Regions from separate parts of the Thauera humireducens genome, predicted to be linked through region 3. Evidence: predicted binding sites of a transcription regulator. Region 3 holds the regulator's gene; each other region holds the start of a gene.
What was found. The regulator FNR, encoded in region 3, switches genes on or off when oxygen is low (the NO sensors DNR and NnrR bind a similar motif). The targets are predictions, from matches to a motif close to TTGANCTAGNTCAA.

Region 1 (5,838 bases), 1.6 Mb from region 3:
TGTCGAGGTTCTCGGTGCGCTTGAGCGGCAGTCCCGTGCCCGGATGGGACGCACCGGTGATGCGTCCGGCGATGTAGTCGTCAATCCGCGTGTAGAAGGCCGCCAGCTGGTAGTTCAGCCCGGCACCTGCGCCCTTGAGGCCGAGTTCGAAGCTGGTCGAGACCTCCGGGTCGAGTTGCGGGTTGCCGACGTGGTAGTAGCCGTCGCCACGCGCCGAATCCTCGAAGCGCTCACGCATGTCCGCGGCGCGGTAGGCGCGGCCGACGTTGGCGTAGACGTTGAGATTGTCGGTCAGCGGATGGACCGCCCCGAGCGACCACGACAGGTTGTTGTCCGTGCTGTCCAGGCCGGTCGTCTGGGCCGACGGCCCCGTCCCCTTCTGCGCCGCGTCACCGCTGACGCGGTCGTAGCGCAGTCCGGCAACGATGCGGGTGGCGCCAAGCGCGAACTCGTCCTGCACGAACACGCCCACCGCCTCGATCTCGCCATCCGAGAACGGATCGTTGCGCACGTTGTTGTTGAAGAACGGCGCGTTGTTGTCCATGTAGCGCTCGGGATCGCCCTTCATGCGCCAGGTTTCGGCCCCGACCGTCAGCAGATGATCCCCGCCGACCGGGAACACGTACCTGGCGCGCGCGCCGTCGGTCGTGAAGGAGACGTCGTTGCGCACGTAGTCGCGACCGAGGTTTTCGCCGCGGGCACGGATCTGGCGGAACACTTCCTGGCGATAGATCTCGGCCGACAACTGCCCTTCGCCGAGCTTCGCATCGACGCCCAGTTCGTAGAGCTCGCGGCGCTGCTCGGGCGAATGGATGGTCGCCACGCCGAGCGGACGCGGAATGCCCGCGCCGGTGCGGGCCGAGCCCGGATACCACACGTCCTCGTCCTCATGACGCTGCAGATTCAGACGCAGGCTGACATCGTCGGTCAGGCGATGACGATACTTGGCCAGCAGGGTGTCGGACTGGTAGCCAGTCCGGTCCTCGCGCCCGTCGGGGCTGCGGTAGTCATCCACGTCGCGCCCGGCCACACCCAGCACCAGCGCGTGATCGGCGTTCGAACGCTGCACCAGCAGCGCACCGGCCACGCCCTTGTCGACACTGCTGAAGCGCACGCCGGCACGGCCGCCCATGCGCTCCTCCGCGGTAAAGGCGGCCTCGGGCGTGAGCAGGTTGACGACCCCGCCCATCGCACCGCTGCCATGCAGCACCGAGCCCGGCCCCTTGACGACCTCGACACGGTCGAGCAGCCCGAGATCCATGAAGGACGCGATCGCCCCCTGAGGCTGGGCCGAGTTCACACGCAGACCATCGACCATGACGACGACGCTCTCCTTCTTGAGACCGCGCAGCACCGGGTTCTGTCCCCAGGCACCGTCGGACTGGGCCGCCAGCCCCGGCTTGCCTCGCAACAGATCACCGACGACCGTGGCGCCCGCCGTGGCCGGACGCAGGACCTCGATCGCCTGAGGTGTCTCCTGCACGTCGGCGGCGTAGCCTTTGGCGGTCACAACCTGCTCGTCGAGCACGGTTTCACCTGCGGCGAGCAGGGATGGTGCGAACGAGACACCCAGCAGTGCCAACGCCATTGCGCGCATGCGCAGTTCCATAAACAACTCCATCGAGTAGTCGAGCTGGCTGGCGACGGCTGGCTTGCCCGGGATGATTCGGATCAGGTGAGACAACTTTACTTAAACGCGAATCATTCCTATTTGATTTCAATCAAATCTGCATGCGCTCGCTTGCCGAAATCACTTCTTGAATCTCGGGCAGCCCTTGCAGGGCTTGTCCTTCTTGCAGCACTTCTTGCTCATCAGGATCTCCAGAACGGTCCCGCCCCAGGCCGGAACCGTCTCAGTGCGAAACGCGCGAGGCTTCAACCGCTGGCTGTTCGCTCAGCAAGGCATACGCACGCCAGTCCTCCACGAGGCTGGACGCGCACTCGCGCACCTCGGCGGCAATGCGCTGATCGGCGCCGATCACCTGCAGATGATCGACAATGGCCCGTGCAAGCGCGGGGGACTGCCGCGCCGGAAAGCGCGACAGCAGCTGAAGCACGGCAGCCAGCGCCAGCTCGGGTCGCGTACCGTAGTGCGGCGCCGACTCGCGCGAGGCACTGAAGTCCTGGCCGCAGCAGGGAGGCAGGCCGCTCACAGCCGCACCGCGTAGTATTCGACGACCTGCTGGACGTCGACCGGGAACGGGACCTCGTCGGGCGAGGGCGTGCGCGTGACGCTGGCAGCGAAGGCTGCTTCGTCAATGCTCAGCCACTCCGGCCGCGTCAGTGCAGGCTCGCCGATCGTCTCGACGACGAAGGGAATTCGGCGGCCACGCTCGGTGAGCTGAATGCGGTCGCCCGGCTTGATGCGGATCGAGGGGATATTCACCGAGCGGCCGTTGAGCAGCACGTGCTTGTGGCGCACGAGCTGGCGCGCCGCCACCGCAGTGGGGGCGAAACCGGCGCGGAACACGAAGTTGTCCAGACGGCGCTCGAGCAGTTCGAGCAGCTTGTCGCCGGTCGGCCCGCGGTCGCGCTTGGCCTCGCGGAACAGGCGCTGGATCTGCTTTTCGCCGAGGCCGTAGTTGAAGCGCAGCTTCTGTTTCTCGATCAGCTGCACGCCGAAGCCCGACTTGCGCTTCGGCCGCTGGCCGTGCTGGCCCGGCGGGTAGTTGCGCTCACCGAGCGGCTTGCGCGACAGGCCGGGCAGTTCGGCGCCGAGCGCACGCATCACTTTCAGACGGGGGCCGGTGTAACGGGACAAGATGATCTCCTTCGATCAGTTCGGGAATGAAGCGGTTGAAACGCAGCTGCGCGAAGAGCGCGAGCGAAGCCGACTCGAAGTCGAGGCATCGCCGACTGCATTCGCGCAGCCGAGATGTCGCGGATGGGATATCGCCTGGTCGAGTTGTTCGCACGATGTCATCAGCTCCTGATCCAGGGCGCTGGCGTCAAGGCAACGCAGCAGCAAGCCCGCCCGGTGCGCAGCACGGGGACAGCCGGTATCGAGGTAGCGCGACACGTGCATCAGCACGCCGGTCAGCAGACGGGTCTGCTCGAGGGTCGAATCCCTTGCCATGGAACACCTCTCTTATTTGCGAATGATTCGCAATATCATCGATGCACTGTGGCTTGTCAACACGTGATGAAAGATCGCGCCCCGCCTTCGCTGCCCGCCGACGGATCGAATGCCGGTGCGCACTCGGACCGAGCACGAAACTTGAGATAGATCATGAAGCAATTAATGAGATCCGTTATCATTAACGATATCTGCTACCTCGGCCTCCTCTGCCCCTACCATGCACCACGCTGCCTCGCTTGCCACACCCTCCGGCGCCCTGCGCACCCTGGCCCTCGTCGGCCACCCCAATGTCGGCAAGTCGGTGCTGTTCCACCGCCTCACCGGCACCTACGTCACGGTGTCGAACTACCCCGGCACCACGGTCGAGGTGTCGCGTGCCGCGCCGCGCTTCCACCGCGAGGCCTCGCTGCTCGACACCCCGGGCGTGCTTGCCCTGCCCTCGCGCAGCGACGACGAGCGCGCGACCATGCGCGCGCTGCTCAATGAGGACATGCGCACGCTGATCCAGGTCGGCGACGCCAAAAATCTGCGCCGCACACTGAATCTGACCGCCCTGCTCGCCGAACTGGGCGTACCGATGGTGATGGCGCTGAACATGACCGATGAAGCGAAGGCACGCGGCGTGAAGGTCGACGCTGCCGCACTGGCCGAGGCCCTCGGCGTGCCGGTCGTCGCCACGGTGGCCACCGGCGGCGAAGGCGTCGCCGCCCTGACCGACGCCCTGCAGCGCGCCGCCGCGCCCGCTCCGCTGCTGCGCTACGACCCGGTGCTGGAGCGCGACATCGTGCGCATCGAACAGCTGATCCTCGGCACCTGCCCGCATCCGCGCCTGGCCGCGCGCGGGCTGGCCATCCTCGCCATCGGCCGTGACCCCGAGGTCGAGGCCTGGCTGGCAGCGCAGCCCGGCAGCGAGCCGCTGCGGGCGGCGCTGGCCGAACTCACCGCCGCCATCGGTCGCGACTCGCTGCCCGCCCGCCTCGCGCGCGAGCGCGGCGGCGCGGCCGAAGCCCTCGCACGCACCGTCACCCAGCAGGCCGGCGGCAAGGACCGCACGCTGTCGATGCTGCTCGGCCGCGTCGCAGTGCACCGCCTGTGGGGCTGGCCGATGCTGCTCGGCGTGCTCTATGCGGTCTATCTCTTCGTCGGCGACTTCGGCGCCAGTACGCTGGTCGGGCTGCTGGAAGAGGACTTCTTCGGCGAAGTGCTGAACCCGGCGGTGACGGACTTCGTGCGCAGCCACGTTTCCACGCCCTGGCTCGCCGACCTCTTTGTCGGCGAGTACGGCCTGTGGACGATGGGCATGACCTACGCGCTGGCGCTGATCCTGCCGATCGTCACCACCTTCTTCCTCGCCTTCGGCGTGCTGGAGGACTCCGGCTACTTCTCGCGCCTGTCGGTGATCGCCAACCGCATGTTCGCCGCCATCGGCCTCAACGGCCGCGCAGTGCTGCCGATGGTGCTCGGCCTGGGCTGCGTGACCATGGCCACGCTCACCACCCGCATCCTGCACACCCCGCGCGAACGCCTCATCACCATCTACCTGATGGCACTGGCGATTCCCTGCTCGGCGCAGCTGGGCGTGGTGCTCGGCCTGCTGGGCGGCATTTCCTTCGGCGCCACGGTGATCTGGGTCGCGGCGATCGTCCTGGTGCTGCTGTTCACCGGCTGGCTGGCGAGCAAGGTCGTGCCCGGCCGGCGCGTGCCGCTGATCACCGAGCTGCCGCCGATGCGCATGCCGGTGCTGGGCAATGTACTGAAGAAGACCGGCGGACGGCTCAAGTGGTACCTGATCGAGGTCATCCCGCTGTTCCTGATCGGTACGCTGATCATGTTCGTGCTCGACCGCAGCGGCGCGCTGCCGTGGATCATCGAGGCCGGCAAGCCGCTGGTGGTAGGCTGGCTGGGCCTGCCGCCCGAGGCCAGCGCCGCCTTCGTCATGGGCTTCCTGCGCCGCGACTTCGGCGCCAGCGGTCTGTTCGCGCTCCAGGGCGAGCTGTCGATGGTGCAGGCGGTGGTGGGCATGGTGACGATCACCCTGTTCGTGCCCTGCATTGCGAGCCTGATGATGATCGTCAAGGAACAGGGGATGAAGGTCGCCGCGCTGATGCTGGCGATGATCATCCCCACCGCCTTCCTCGTCGGCGGCCTGCTCAACCACGGCCTGCGGCTGTTCTTCTGAAGGAGGCCGACACATGAACGCCAACCGCACGCCCACCCACGAACGCATCCGCCTCACCGGCACGCCGCTCGGCCGCATGGTCCGCATCACCGATTTCGGCGACGAGATCGACCCGCTGCAGCGCGAGCAGCTGCACGCCTACGGCCTGTCGGCGGCGCAGGCCGTCAAGGTGCTGCAGCAGACGCCGATGACCGTGCTGCTGTGCGAGCACGTCGAACTCGCCATCGAACACGCAGTGGCCCACGAAATCTGGGCAGAACCCACCTGAGTGATCGGAGCGGCTACGCTGAGACAGACCCTGTTCGCGGCATAGCCGCTCCCACCAGACAGAAACCAAGGTTCATCGCCACAAAGCGGAGGCCCGCGCTCAGCTCCAGCTCACCGTCGCCGCCAGCAGGTAACCCGCGCCATACACCGTCTTGATGAACTTGCCGCTGTGCCCGCCCTGCTCGAAGCGTTTGCGCAGGCGCGACACGCGCAGGTCGATGCTGCGGTCGAGCGCACTGACATCGCGCCCCGACAGTAGTTGCTCACGCGACAGAATCTGGTTGGGGCGCTCGAGAAAAGCCGTCAGCAGTTG
Region 2 (5,838 bases), 440 kb from region 3:
CTGGCGGCCGAGCCGCTCTTTGCCGGCCTGCCGGCGGCCTTGTTCGACGAACTGGCGGTGGGTAGCCGCGTGCTCGAACTGAACGCGCAGAGCCTGCTCTACCGTGCCGAGGATCCGATCCACGAGGCCTTCGTGCTGGCCAGCGGCAGCGTGGCGCGCGAGCACCTGCTGCCCACCGGCAACGAGAAGGTGCTGGAACTGGCGCAGGCGCCGCAGGTGCTCGCGCTCGGCGAACTACTGGCGCGCACGCATTACGGCGCATCGTGCAGGGCGCTCGCCCACAGCGTCGTCGTTGCGATCGACATCCGCCGCCTGCGCGGGGCCATCCAGAAGGACCCTGCGTTGAGCTGGCGGATCGTGCAGACGCTGGCGAAGCGCCAGTGCGCGATCGAGTTCGACGTTTCCGGCCACCATTCGGGGGCCACCGGCGCACAACGCATCCTCGACTACCTGCTCGCGCAGGCGGGTGATCGCATCGGTCTCGCCGGCGAGACCACGGTCGTGCTGAAGGCCAGCAAGAAGATCATTGCGGCCCGCATCGGCATGACCCCCGAGTCCTTTTCACGCAGCCTGCGCCAACTCAGCGATCAAGGTGTGGTCGTCGTCGAGGGGCGCAAGGTGCACGTCCAGCACGCCGCGCTGAGCGATATCGAAGCCGGCAAGTCGGGCCAGCGCCTGCGCTTCGTGCGCAAGGGCAAGGCCCAGGGCGTGCCGTCCGGTGCGCGTATCGCGCCCGGGGCACTGGTCAACCTGTGCGGTCGCTGTCGCATGCTGTCGCAGCGCATGGCCATCGCCTGGGCACTGATCGCGGCGGGCCTGTCGGTGGAGAAGGCCGCGGTGCGCCTGCGGCGGCTGGTGCACGAGTTCGAGCGCGTGCTGGCCCGTCTCGAGGCGCTGGGGATGCCCGATCTCCTGGAGTCGGGGCGCGTGGCCGTGGTCGAGGCCTGGCCCGATTACCGTGCCGCGCTGGCCGAGGACGGCGCGACGCCGGCGCGGGCGAAGCGGGTGCTTGCCGCCAGCGAAACCGTGCTCGATGCGGCCGACCGGCTCACCAGCGCGGCCGAGCAGGCGTTCGGGCTGCCGGACGCGCATTACGTCAATGTGGCCGGTCGCAACCGCATGTTGTCGCAGCGCATCGGCAAGCTGTTCGTGTTTCGCGAGTGGGTGGCCGAGCCGGCGCGCATCCAGGACGAGATCGACGCGGCAACCGGTGAGTTCGAGCGCAACCTCGACGAACTGCGCCACAGCGGGCGGCGCCTTCCCGAACTGTCTGGGCAACTGCAGGAAGTGTCGGACCAGTGGCAGCGCTTCCTGCGTGCGCTGGCACCCGATGTGATGCGCGTGCAGCGCGCGCAGCATGTGCGGGCGGTGGTCGGCGAGGCCGACCGGCTGTTACGCCATGTGGATACCGCAGTGAAGCTCTATGAGCGGCTGACGCCGGCGCCGGCCGCCTAGGGCATGACACGCCGCGGACCAACGGGGCGCATCAGACCAGCGCGCCGGTCAGCCGTGCGAGCATGTCGCCGAAGGCGCTGGTGAGGATCACCAGAATCGGCATGCCGTAGCAGAAGCCGTGCATCGCCAGCCGGATGCCGCGCCGGGCCGTCGGCAGTTCGAGGAAACGGTCGCACACGATGCGGACCTTGATGCCCATCACCAGCGCGACCAGCACGGTGACGCCGAAGCCGGTGTCCGGGCTGCCGCCGAGCGCGGCGCCGACCACGCTCAGCACGACCAGTCCCAGCCAGGCGAGGTCGAGCTTGCGGATCTCGTTCATGGCATCGTCTCCAGGCTCAGCGCAGCACGTAGAACAGCGGAAAGATCATCAGCCAGATGATGTCCGTCGCGTGCCAGTAGCAGGCAAAGGCCTCCAGTCCCGAATGCTCGTCGGCCGAGTAGGAGCCGGTGCCGGTGCGCAGCATCACCCAGATCAGGCCGAGCAGCCCCCAGAACACGTGGATCAGGTGGTTGAAGGTCAGGTAGTAGTAGGTGACGATGAATACGCCGGCATCGCCGTCGAGACCGTGGGCGAGGTTCCAGCGCACTTCGAACAGCTTGATCACCGGGTAGCCGAGACCGAACACGAACGCGCCCAGCAGCCAGCGCAGGCTCGCCTTCCGGCGTCCGGCGCGCATGGCGTGCACTGCGCGTGCCACGCACCAGCCGCTGGTCAGCAGCATCAGCGTGTAGCCGGTGCCGGCCAGCAGCGACAGTCGCTCCGGGCCGGCGCGGAAGACCTCGGGGTGATGCGCGCGCGCGATGAAGTACACCGCGAACATCAGCGCGAATTCGGTCACCTCGCAGAAGATGCCGACCCACATCGCCTTGCTGCCCGGGATGCGGCCGGGGGCGGGTGGAGCGTCGGGCAGGGTGGCGGCGTACGACACGGGAGGGGCTTGAAGACGGGATCGGAAAGGCATTCTCGCGCGGCCGCGCCGGCGCTGCCTTGATGCAGGGTAAATTGCGCGTCGCAATGCGATACTGGCGGCTCTCCGCAACAAGGATGCACGGACGTGAAGATCTTCCTGCTCGGCGCGCTGGGCGCCGCCCTGGCATTGCCGCTCTGCGCGCAGGCCGAGACCGTCGGCGCTGTCGATACCGCATTCAAGCTCATCGGGCGCAATCACCAGGTGGTGGTCGAGGTGTTCGACGACCCCAAGGTGAAGGGCGTGTCGTGTTACGTATCGCGTGCGCGGACGGGTGGCATCAAGGGGACGCTGGGCCTTGCCGAGGACACGGCCGATGCCGCGGTTGCCTGCCGCCAGGTGGGTGAGATCACCCTGCTGGAACCGTTGGACAAGCAGGAGGAGGTGTTCTCCGAGCGCGCGTCGATCCTGTTCAAGAAGGTGCGCATCGTGCGCATGGCCGACGCCAGGCGCAACACGCTGGTATACCTCGTCTATAGCGACAAGCTGATCGATGGCAGCCCGCAGAACAACGTTACCGCAGTCCCCTTGCCCGCGAGCGTACCGCTCAAGCTGCGCTGAACCGAGCTCGTCTCAGCGCGCTCAGGCGGCGGCGACTTCCTGCAGGCTGCACTTGGCGACACCGAATTCGGTGTTCACCAGCAGCGGGTAGCGGGCACCGCTGAAGCGGCCGTAGTGGCCGATGTTGTAGCCCACCACGCAGCCGGCGACGTGGCCGACCAGGACTTCGCGTCCGATACGGTAACCCGCATGGATTGCGCGGTTGATCGCGATCTCTACGCCGTCGGGGCAGATGGGGTCGTGGGGTTGGTGGCGCGAACCCTCCACGATCAGGAGGTCTTGGGGGCGCATGATGGCCTCTGGGTCCTTGTGTTGAAGCGCGGATTTCGCGCCTGTCTTGTCTGACTCAATGGTAATCCCCGATGCCGTTGGACTGCGTGTGAGCCCTGTCACGGAGCGGCGCATGCAGTCTGCGCGGGCGGGGAGGCCGGTTTCGACCTCGGGCTGTTCGCGGGCCGGGGCCCTTTGCTAGCATCTGGGCAGGAAACGGCGGGAGGCAGGGGCGTGGACGAGACGGACGAGCGTCGGAAGGAGGTGTCGGCGTCTCACGGAGGCGGAGTGTCCGGCGCCCGGCGCGACGGCATGGGACCGGACGAGACGGCCGGGCACTATCTCGTTGCCAACGTTCCGCGTGCCCGGCGCGGGCAGACGGTGGCCGAGGTGCTGTCCCAACTTATCGCGCATGCCCACGACTGCATGGACGTCGTGTGTGTGCTCGATGACGACGAGCGTCTGGTGGGCGTGCTGACCCTGGCCGCCCTGTTCGCGCTGGAGCGGGACCGCCGTCTCGGCGACGCGGTGCAGCCGGGGTTTCCCAAGGTGCACGCCACGACCGACCAGGAACGGGTGGCCTCGCTGGCGCTGCACCATGCCATCAGCGCAATTCCGGTGGTCGATGCGAAGGGCAAGCTGCTGGGCGTGGTGCCCTCAGCAGCGCTGATGCACATCCTGCGCCGCGAACACGTCGAGGACCTCCACCGTTTCGCCGGCATCGCGCGCGAGACCACGCTCGCGCGCGAGGCGATCGAGGCGCCGCCCCTGCGCCGGTTGCGTCACCGCCTGCCGTGGCTGCTGCTCGGGCTGGCGGGCAGCATGCTGGCGACGCTGATCATGTCGCGTTTCGAAGGGGCGCTTGCGATCGATCCGGCGATTGCGTTCTTCGTCCCGGGCCTCGTCTATCTGGCCGACGCCATCGGCACGCAGACCGAGGCCGTCGCGGTGCGCGGCTTGTCGCTGAGCCATGCCCGCATGCGCACCATCATCGGCGGCGAGGCGCGCACCGGCGTGCTGATCGGTCTGGTCATGGGCGGGCTGACCTTTCCCGCCGTGTGGCTCGTGTTCGGCAGCGTCCACCTGGCGGTTGCGGTCGCGGTAGCCCTGGTGGTGGCCGGCGGCATCGCCACGACCGTGGGGCTGGTGCTGCCCTGGTTGCTCGGCCGCTTCGGCAGCGATCCCGCCTACGGCAGCGGGCCGATGTCCACCATCATCCAGGACCTCCTGACGCTGCTGACCTATTTCGTCGTGGTCAGCCTGATCGTCGGCTGACGGCAAGGGACTGCGGCGGGCACCGGCGTTCAGCCGGCCAGGCGTGCGCCGAGCTCGAGCACCTCGGCCGGGATGTCGCGCGGCGCGCCCGCGGGTGTGGCGGCCGCGCTGCGGATCAGGCGCGTGACCACGGGCTCCAGGGGCAGGGATGCGCCGAAGTGCAGCGGTGTGCCGTGGTGGAAGATCGCGAGGGTCGGGAAGCTGTCGAGTTCGATGTCGCCCACCAGCTCGGCATCGTCCTCGATGTCGGCCCAGGCGAACACCATCTCGGGATGGGCGAGCGCGATGCGCTCCAGCACGGGCTGGAACTCGCGGCAGGTTCCGCACCAGTCGGCGCAGAGCGCGATGACGATCACCGGCCCGTCGGCAAGGCGCGGGTGAGCGGGAAGGCTCTGGATCGGGTGCAGGGCGGACATGGGGGCGGGGTTCAGTTCCGTGCTGCTGCGGTCTTGTCGCTGCCCGGCTTGCTCGGGAAGAAACTGACCTTCTGGGCCACCACGGTGTCGCGCATCTTCGTGATGTGCGGCTTCATCGCGCCGACGACGTGCATCTCGCAGCGCTTGCAGTCGAAGCGCAGGGTCAGCGTCTCGTTGCCGTTGACCAGCTGCATCGGGTCGGGGCGGATGCCTTTCACTTCCTTCGGGCACAGGTTGAAGCTGTAGCGCAGGCAGTGCTTGGTGATCATCAGCGAGACGTCGTCGGTCTCCTGGTTCTCTTCGAAGGCCGCGTCGATGAGCTTGACGCCGTGCCTGGCGTAAAAGACGCGCGCCTTGTCGTTGAGCACGTTGGCGAGGTAGCTCAGCGCGTCCTGCGGGTAGGGCACCGGCGGCTCGACCGCGGCGGCGCGCGGCGGGCGCGCGTGGGCCGCGATGCGGGCGGCTTCCAGGCGTTCCACGGCCTCGCGGCGCAGCGCGTTGAGCTGGCCGGCGGGCAGGAAGGGCACGGTGGGCAGGTCGAGCGTGATCGCGTCGAGGGTGAAGATGGTGTTGCCCAGCTTGCCGAGGTGCTCGTGCAGCGTGGCGAGCGCGCGCTCGGCGTTCTGCGCCGGCTCGAGGGCGGCGGCGAGCGTCGCGGTGGCGCTGACGCCGTCCTCGTCGCGCAGCGTCAGCGCCAGGCCGTCACCGGTGACGGCGAGCTGCGCGTCGACGCGGAGGCGGCGCTCGGCGGACTTCTTTTCCAGCGCACGCTCGAACGCGTGGTCGTGGTTGCGGAACACCGAGGTGCCCGGCACCAGTTCGGCCGGCAGCGCGTCGGACGGGAAGATGCGGTCGATGCCCTCGCCGCCGCCGTTGGGCTCCGAGCGGTT
Region 3 (5,838 bases):
CGTTGCCGACGCAATCGACCCACTCGGTATGTCCGCCCCGATCGTGCATGCCCAGCTGGCCTGGCTGGCGCATCCGCAGGAGCTCGCCGAGCGCGCGGTACGCCTGTCGAACGATCTGTGGCGCCTGCAGTGGCATACCCTTGACCGGATGCTGGGCGTACCCAGCCAGGATCCCATCGCGCCGAATGCGGACGATGCGCGCTTCGCCGATCCGGTATGGACCGAATCGCCGACCTGGGACTTGATCAAGGAGTGGTACCTCGCGTTCACGCATCACACGCAGGACATGCTGTACGACACGCCCGCGCTTTCCAGCAAGGAGCGGCGCCGGGCTGCCTTCTGGTGGCGAAAGTGGCTCAATGCGGTGGCGCCCACCAACTACCTGCTCACCAACCCGGTGGCGATGCGCAAGGCCATCGAGACACGGGGCGACAGTCTCGTGCGGGGCTTCCGCAATTTCCTCGACGATCTCCAGGCCGGCAACGTCCGCATGACCGACCCCGAGGACTTCAAGGTCGGCGAGAATCTCGCCACCACGCCGGGCGCGGTCGTGTTCCGCAACCGGCTGCTCGAAGTCATCCACTACGCGCCGACCCAGCCGCGCGTGCATGCCGAACCTGTCGTCATCGTCACGCCGTGGATCAACAAGTTCTACGTGCTTGACCTCGTGCCGAAGAAGAGCATGATCCGCTTCCTGCTCGACCAGGGCCTGGACGTCTTCATCACGAGCTGGAAGAACCCGGATGCGTCGATGCGGGACGTCGGTTTCGACGACTACCTGCTGGACGGCGTCGACACGATCGTGCGCGTGGCGCGTGAGTTTGCCGGCGTGGAGCGCGTGCATGCGGTCGGTTACTGCATCGGCGGCACGGCGCTCGCGATGTACATGGCCTGGGCGAACCGCCACTATGCCCCGGACGCCATGCCAGTCGCCGACTGGACCCTGTTCACGACGCTGGTGGATTTCCACAAGCCCGGCGACATCGAGGTCTTCATCGACGAGAGCAGTATCGACTATCTGTGCGATCGGATGGCACGCAAGGGTTACCTGGATGGCGGGGAGATGGCGGCATCGTTCCGGCTGCTGCGCTCGAACAGCCTGATCTGGCACTACGTCGTGCAGGGCTGGCTGTACGGTGATTCGCCGCCTCCGTTCGACGTGCTGTATTGGAACATGGACACCACGCGCATGCCGTACGCGATGCACGCGTGGTACCTGCGCGAGCTCTACCTGCACAATCGCCTCATCCAGACCAATGCGCTGCAGGTGGCCGGCGAGACGCTCGACCTGTCGGTGATCCGGCAGCCGCTCTACGCGGTGTCCGCGGAGGACGATCACATCGCGCCGTGGCGCCAGACCTTCGCGGTCAACAACCACGTCGTCGGCAACAAGCGCTTCGTGCTGTCGAGCTCGGGGCACATCCTCGGCATCGTCAACCCCGTCGTGCATCCGCCGAAGCGGCGCTATTGGGCGGCCGACGCCCAGCGCTCGGACACGACAGACTCGTGGCGCAGGCGCGCGGAAGAGCATGCCGGCAGCTGGTGGGAGGACTGGATGCGCTGGCTCAAGCCGCGCGCGGGGGACGAGGTGGAGGCGCGTCCGGCCGCCAGCAAGCGCTTCCCGGCGCTGTGCGCGGCACCGGGCAGCTACGTGCTCGAGAAGTAGCGGGCAGTCCTCAGGCCTGGTAGCGGGCGAGGCGGGTCGGGTCGTGCAAGGTGATGCGTTTGCCCTGAACGCTGATCAGGCCCGATTCGCTGAGGTCGTGAAAGATGCGCGACAGGGTTTCGGGCGTCAGGTTCAGGCGTGAAGCGATGACCTGCTTGCTGGTCGGCAGCGCGATCTCGCACGGCGTGTCGCTGTCGGCGACCTGCAGCAGGTAGCCGATCACACGCTGGATGCTCGAGCGCAGCGAATAGGTCTCCACGTCCTGGATCAGCCCGTGCAGGCGGATGGCCATGCCGGCGAGGAGCTTGTGCGCGAAGGTGGAGTCCTGGTCGATCAGCTCGGTGACCACGGCCTGGCCGACGTGGATCAGCAGTGTTTCGGTCAGCGCTTCGGCGAACACCGGATAGGGCTTGTTCATGAACATCACGGCCTCTCCGAAGCTCTGCATCGGGCCGATGATCTCCACGACCTTCTCGGTCCCCTGTGGCGACGAAAAGGCGAGCTTGACCTGACCCGAGACGACGAAGTAAAAGCCATGCGGCTGGTCGCCGCGCTGGAACAGCACCTCGCCACGCCCGATGTGGCGGTCACGCGTGTAGCGCGCGACAAGCTCGAGATCGGTGTCCGAGAGTTCGCTGAACAGCGGGATGCGCTTGAGCAGCGCAGGCAGGTCGAGGGCGGCGTGGGTCATGTCCGTGCGTTCCTGGGTGGAAGCGATCTCATTATTGACGGCAATTCTAATCGACCCCGGGGCGCCGCGCGGCACGCGCGATGCCGGTCCGGGTGGGAGTACGCATGTATTTCGCAATCAAGCACCTTCATGTCACCTGCGTGGTGCTCAGCGCCATGGGGTTCCTGCTGCGCGGCTTCTGGATGATGACGGGCAGCCCGCGCCTGAACGCCCTGCCGGCACGGGTGCTGCCTCACGTCGTCGACAGCGCCCTGTTGTTGAGTGCGATCGCGCTGGCGGTCATGATCCAGCAGTATCCCTTCGACGCAGGGTGGGTGACGGCAAAGGTGTTCGGCCTGATCGCCTACATCCTGCTCGGCACGGTTGCGCTGAAGCGCGGCAGGACGAAGGGGATCCGGCTCGGCGCCTTCGCCGCCGCATTGCTGGTGTATGCGTGGATCGCCTCGGTGGCACTGACCAAGAATGTCGCAGGTTACCTGGCGGTTGCCGCCTGATCGCCGGGCGCGCCTCAGCGCCCGCTGCCGGCCGTCTGGTGCTGGATGAGCTTGCGCAGGCCGGCGGTATCCAGCAGGCGGATGTGCTTCTGCTGCACGGCGATCAGGCCTTCTTCCTGGAAGCGCGAGAAGGCGCGTGACACGGTCTCGAGCTTGAGCCCGAGATAGGAGCCGATTTCCTCGCGCGTCATGCGCAGGTGGAACTCGGCCGCCGAAAAACCGCGTGCGGTGAAGCGCTGCGACATGTTGAGCAGGAAGGCCGCCAGGCGCTCCTCGGCGCGCATCGAGCCGAGCAGCATCATCACGCCGTGGTCGCGCACGATCTCACGGCTCATGACCTTGTGGAACTGATGCTGCAGGCCTTCGACCTCGTGAGACAACTGTTCGAGCTTGGCGTAGGGGATCACGCACACCTCGCTGTCTTCCAGCGCGACGGCGTTGCAACTGTGCGTCTCGGTGCTGATGCCATCCAGACCGAGAATCTCCCCGGTCATCTGGAAGCCGGTCACCTGGTCGCGACCATCTTCGAGCAGCACGTCGGTCTTGAACGAGCCCGCACGGATCGCGTAGATCGCCTCGAAGGTGTCTCCCGCGCGGTAGAGGTTCTGCTGGCGCTTCACCTTGCGTCGCGCACCCACCAGTTCATCCAGGCGGCTCAGTTCGCTGTCGGGCATGCCGAAGGGCAGGCACAGTTCCACAAGATTACACTGCGAACAGGCGGTCTTGAGCCCGCTCACGGTAATTGCCACGCTTGCCCTCATCTGCACGATAATCCCGTCATCCCGACTCACAGAGTCCAAAACGCGGTTTAACAGTGTCCCCGGCTGGCATCACCATGGCCGTTGATCCACGTCAACCAAAAATTTGCGCTGGTCTGCCATTGTTAGGCACACACAGTAGCAGCAAGATCATGACCGAACAGAACGAACTCATCTTCGATCCGCAGCTGATCCGTCGATTCGACATCAACGGGCCGCGGTATACCTCTTACCCGACCGCGGATCGCTTTGTCGAGGCTTTCAATGCCGACGCGCTCAAGCACTGGCTTGCAAATCGGGCCATTGGCGGCGTCAGCAAACCGCTCTCATTATACTTCCACATCCCATTTTGTAACACGATCTGTTATTACTGCGCCTGCAACAAGATCATAACCAAGGATCATGGGCGTTCAGCCAAGTACCTGAAATACCTTGCTAAAGAGATCGAGATGCAAGCGGCCTGCCTGCAGGGCAGCCGCCAGGTGACGCAGTTGCACCTGGGGGGCGGCACGCCGACCTTCCTCTCGCATGACGAAATGCGGCAACTGATGGCCTCGGTCCGCGAGCACTTCACCTTGGTGCCCAACGGCGAATATTCGATCGAGGTCGATCCGCGCAAGGTCGATTTCGACACCGTCAAGTTGCTGGCCGAGCTTGGTTTCAACCGCATGAGCGTCGGCGTGCAGGACTTCGCCGAAGACGTGCAGCAGGCCGTCAACCGCATCCAGAGCTTCGACGAGACCAAGCTCGTCATCGATGCAGCGCGCGCCACTGGCTTCAAGTCGGTCAGCATGGACCTGATCTACGGCCTGCCGAAACAGAACGTCATCAGCTTCAACCGCACGCTCGAACAGGTGCTCGAGATCTCGCCCGATCGCATCTCGCTTTACAGCTATGCGCATCTGCCCGGCCTGTTCAAGCCGCAGCGTCGCATCTTCATGAGTGACATGCCGACGCCGGATACCAAGCTGCAGTTGCTGCAACTGGGTATCCGCCGCCTGACCGAGGCGGGCTATGTCTATATCGGCATGGACCATTTCGCCAAGCCCAACGACGAACTCACCGTTGCGCAGCGCCAGGGGCGCCTGCATCGCAACTTCCAGGGCTACTCGACACAGGCCGAGTGCGATCTGCTCGCCTTCGGCGTGTCGGCCATCGGCAAGATCGGCCCGGTGTATGCGCAGAACGTGAAGACGCTCGACGAGTACTACGACGCGCTCGACCGCGATGAGCTGCCGGTGCTGCGTGGCATCGAGCTCACCGCCGACGACCTGCTGCGGCGCGCGATCATCCAGGCGCTGATGTGCCATTTCGAACTGTCGATGCAGTCGATCGAGATCGCCCACCTGATCAACTTCCGGGAGTACTTCGCCGAGGAACTGACCGAACTTGCGGAGATGGAGAAGGCGGGGCTGGTCAAGATCGACGGAGACTGGATCAGCGTGCAGCCCGGGGGACGCTTGCTGGTGCGCGGCATCGCGATGGTGTTCGACCGCTATCTGCGGGCCGACCGCGAGCGCGCGCGCTACTCGCGCGTGATCTGAACCTTGCGGCAACGCAGCGTAGAATGAGGCTTTGCAGCAGCGGGGCCTTTTCTTCTCATGCCTGAAACCGGTTATTTCGCTGTCTTCCTGATCGGCCTGCTTGGTGGCACGCACTGCGTGTCGATGTGCGGCGGCATTGTCGGCGCGCTCACCGTGCAGGTGCAGACGCCCGGCAGCAAGCCGCAATGGCCGCTGCATCTGGCCTACAACCTCGGCCGCATCGCCACCTACACCGCACTCGGCGGCCTGGTCGGCGCGCTCGGCTCGGTGGGCATGCTGTACGACGGCATGCTGCCGGTGCAGATGACGCTTTACGTGCTCGCCAACCTGATGCTGATCGCGCTCGGGCTCTACCTCACCGGCTTCACCCGCCTGCTGGCACCGGTCGAGCGTGCGGGGCATGTGATCTGGCGCCGCATCCAGCCGGCCACGCGGCGCTTCCTGCCGGCGCGCTCGGTCAAGCAGGCGCTGCCGCTCGGGCTGCTGTGGGGCTTCATCCCCTGCGGCCTGACCTATTCGATCCTCGCCACGGCGCTCGTCACCGGTTCAGGTGCGCGCGGCGCCGGGCTGATGCTGGCCTTCGGCCTCGGCACGCTGCCCAACCTGCTGCTGGCGGGCATGCTGTTCAAGCGTTTCCGCGATTTCACCCGCAACCCGAAGGTGCGCTTCGCCTCCGGCCTGCTGG

Region 1: feoB (ferrous iron transport protein B) is a predicted target of FNR. The motif match lies at 3,218-3,231, and genes of this name have one in related genera.
Region 2: AC731_RS02345 (cytochrome c oxidase subunit 3 family protein) is a predicted target of FNR. The motif match lies at 2,447-2,460, and genes of this name have one in related genera.

What each region holds. Positions count from the first base shown of each region.
Region 1 covers NZ_CP014646.1:2,586,946-2,592,783, forward strand. The annotation lists gene AC731_RS12135 (TonB-dependent receptor plug domain-containing protein) at 1-1,609, opposite strand, end outside; gene AC731_RS12140 (hypothetical protein) at 1,854-2,153, opposite strand; gene rpsD (30S ribosomal protein S4) at 2,150-2,761, opposite strand; gene AC731_RS12150 (hypothetical protein) at 2,777-3,076, opposite strand; gene feoB (ferrous iron transport protein B) at 3,297-5,258, shown strand; gene AC731_RS12160 (ferrous iron transport protein A) at 5,272-5,526, shown strand; gene AC731_RS12165 (response regulator transcription factor) at 5,626-5,838, opposite strand, start outside.
Region 2 covers NZ_CP014646.1:492,273-498,110, forward strand. The annotation lists gene AC731_RS02335 (type IV pili methyl-accepting chemotaxis transducer N-terminal domain-containing protein) at 1-1,455, shown strand, start outside; gene AC731_RS02340 (cytochrome C oxidase subunit IV family protein) at 1,487-1,777, opposite strand; gene AC731_RS02345 (cytochrome c oxidase subunit 3 family protein) at 1,794-2,321, opposite strand; gene AC731_RS02350 (CreA family protein) at 2,514-2,987, shown strand; gene AC731_RS02355 (hypothetical protein) at 3,009-3,278, opposite strand; gene AC731_RS02360 (magnesium transporter) at 3,546-4,532, shown strand; gene AC731_RS02365 (thioredoxin family protein) at 4,562-4,948, opposite strand; gene AC731_RS02370 (peptidase U32 family protein) at 4,960-5,838, opposite strand, start outside.
Region 3 covers NZ_CP014646.1:48,492-54,329, forward strand. The annotation lists gene AC731_RS00275 (PHA/PHB synthase family protein) at 29-1,666, shown strand; gene AC731_RS00280 (Crp/Fnr family transcriptional regulator) at 1,677-2,357, opposite strand; gene AC731_RS00285 (SirB2 family protein) at 2,462-2,851, shown strand; gene fnr (fumarate/nitrate reduction transcriptional regulator Fnr) at 2,866-3,612, opposite strand; gene hemN (oxygen-independent coproporphyrinogen III oxidase) at 3,762-5,153, shown strand; gene AC731_RS00300 (sulfite exporter TauE/SafE family protein) at 5,211-5,838, shown strand, end outside.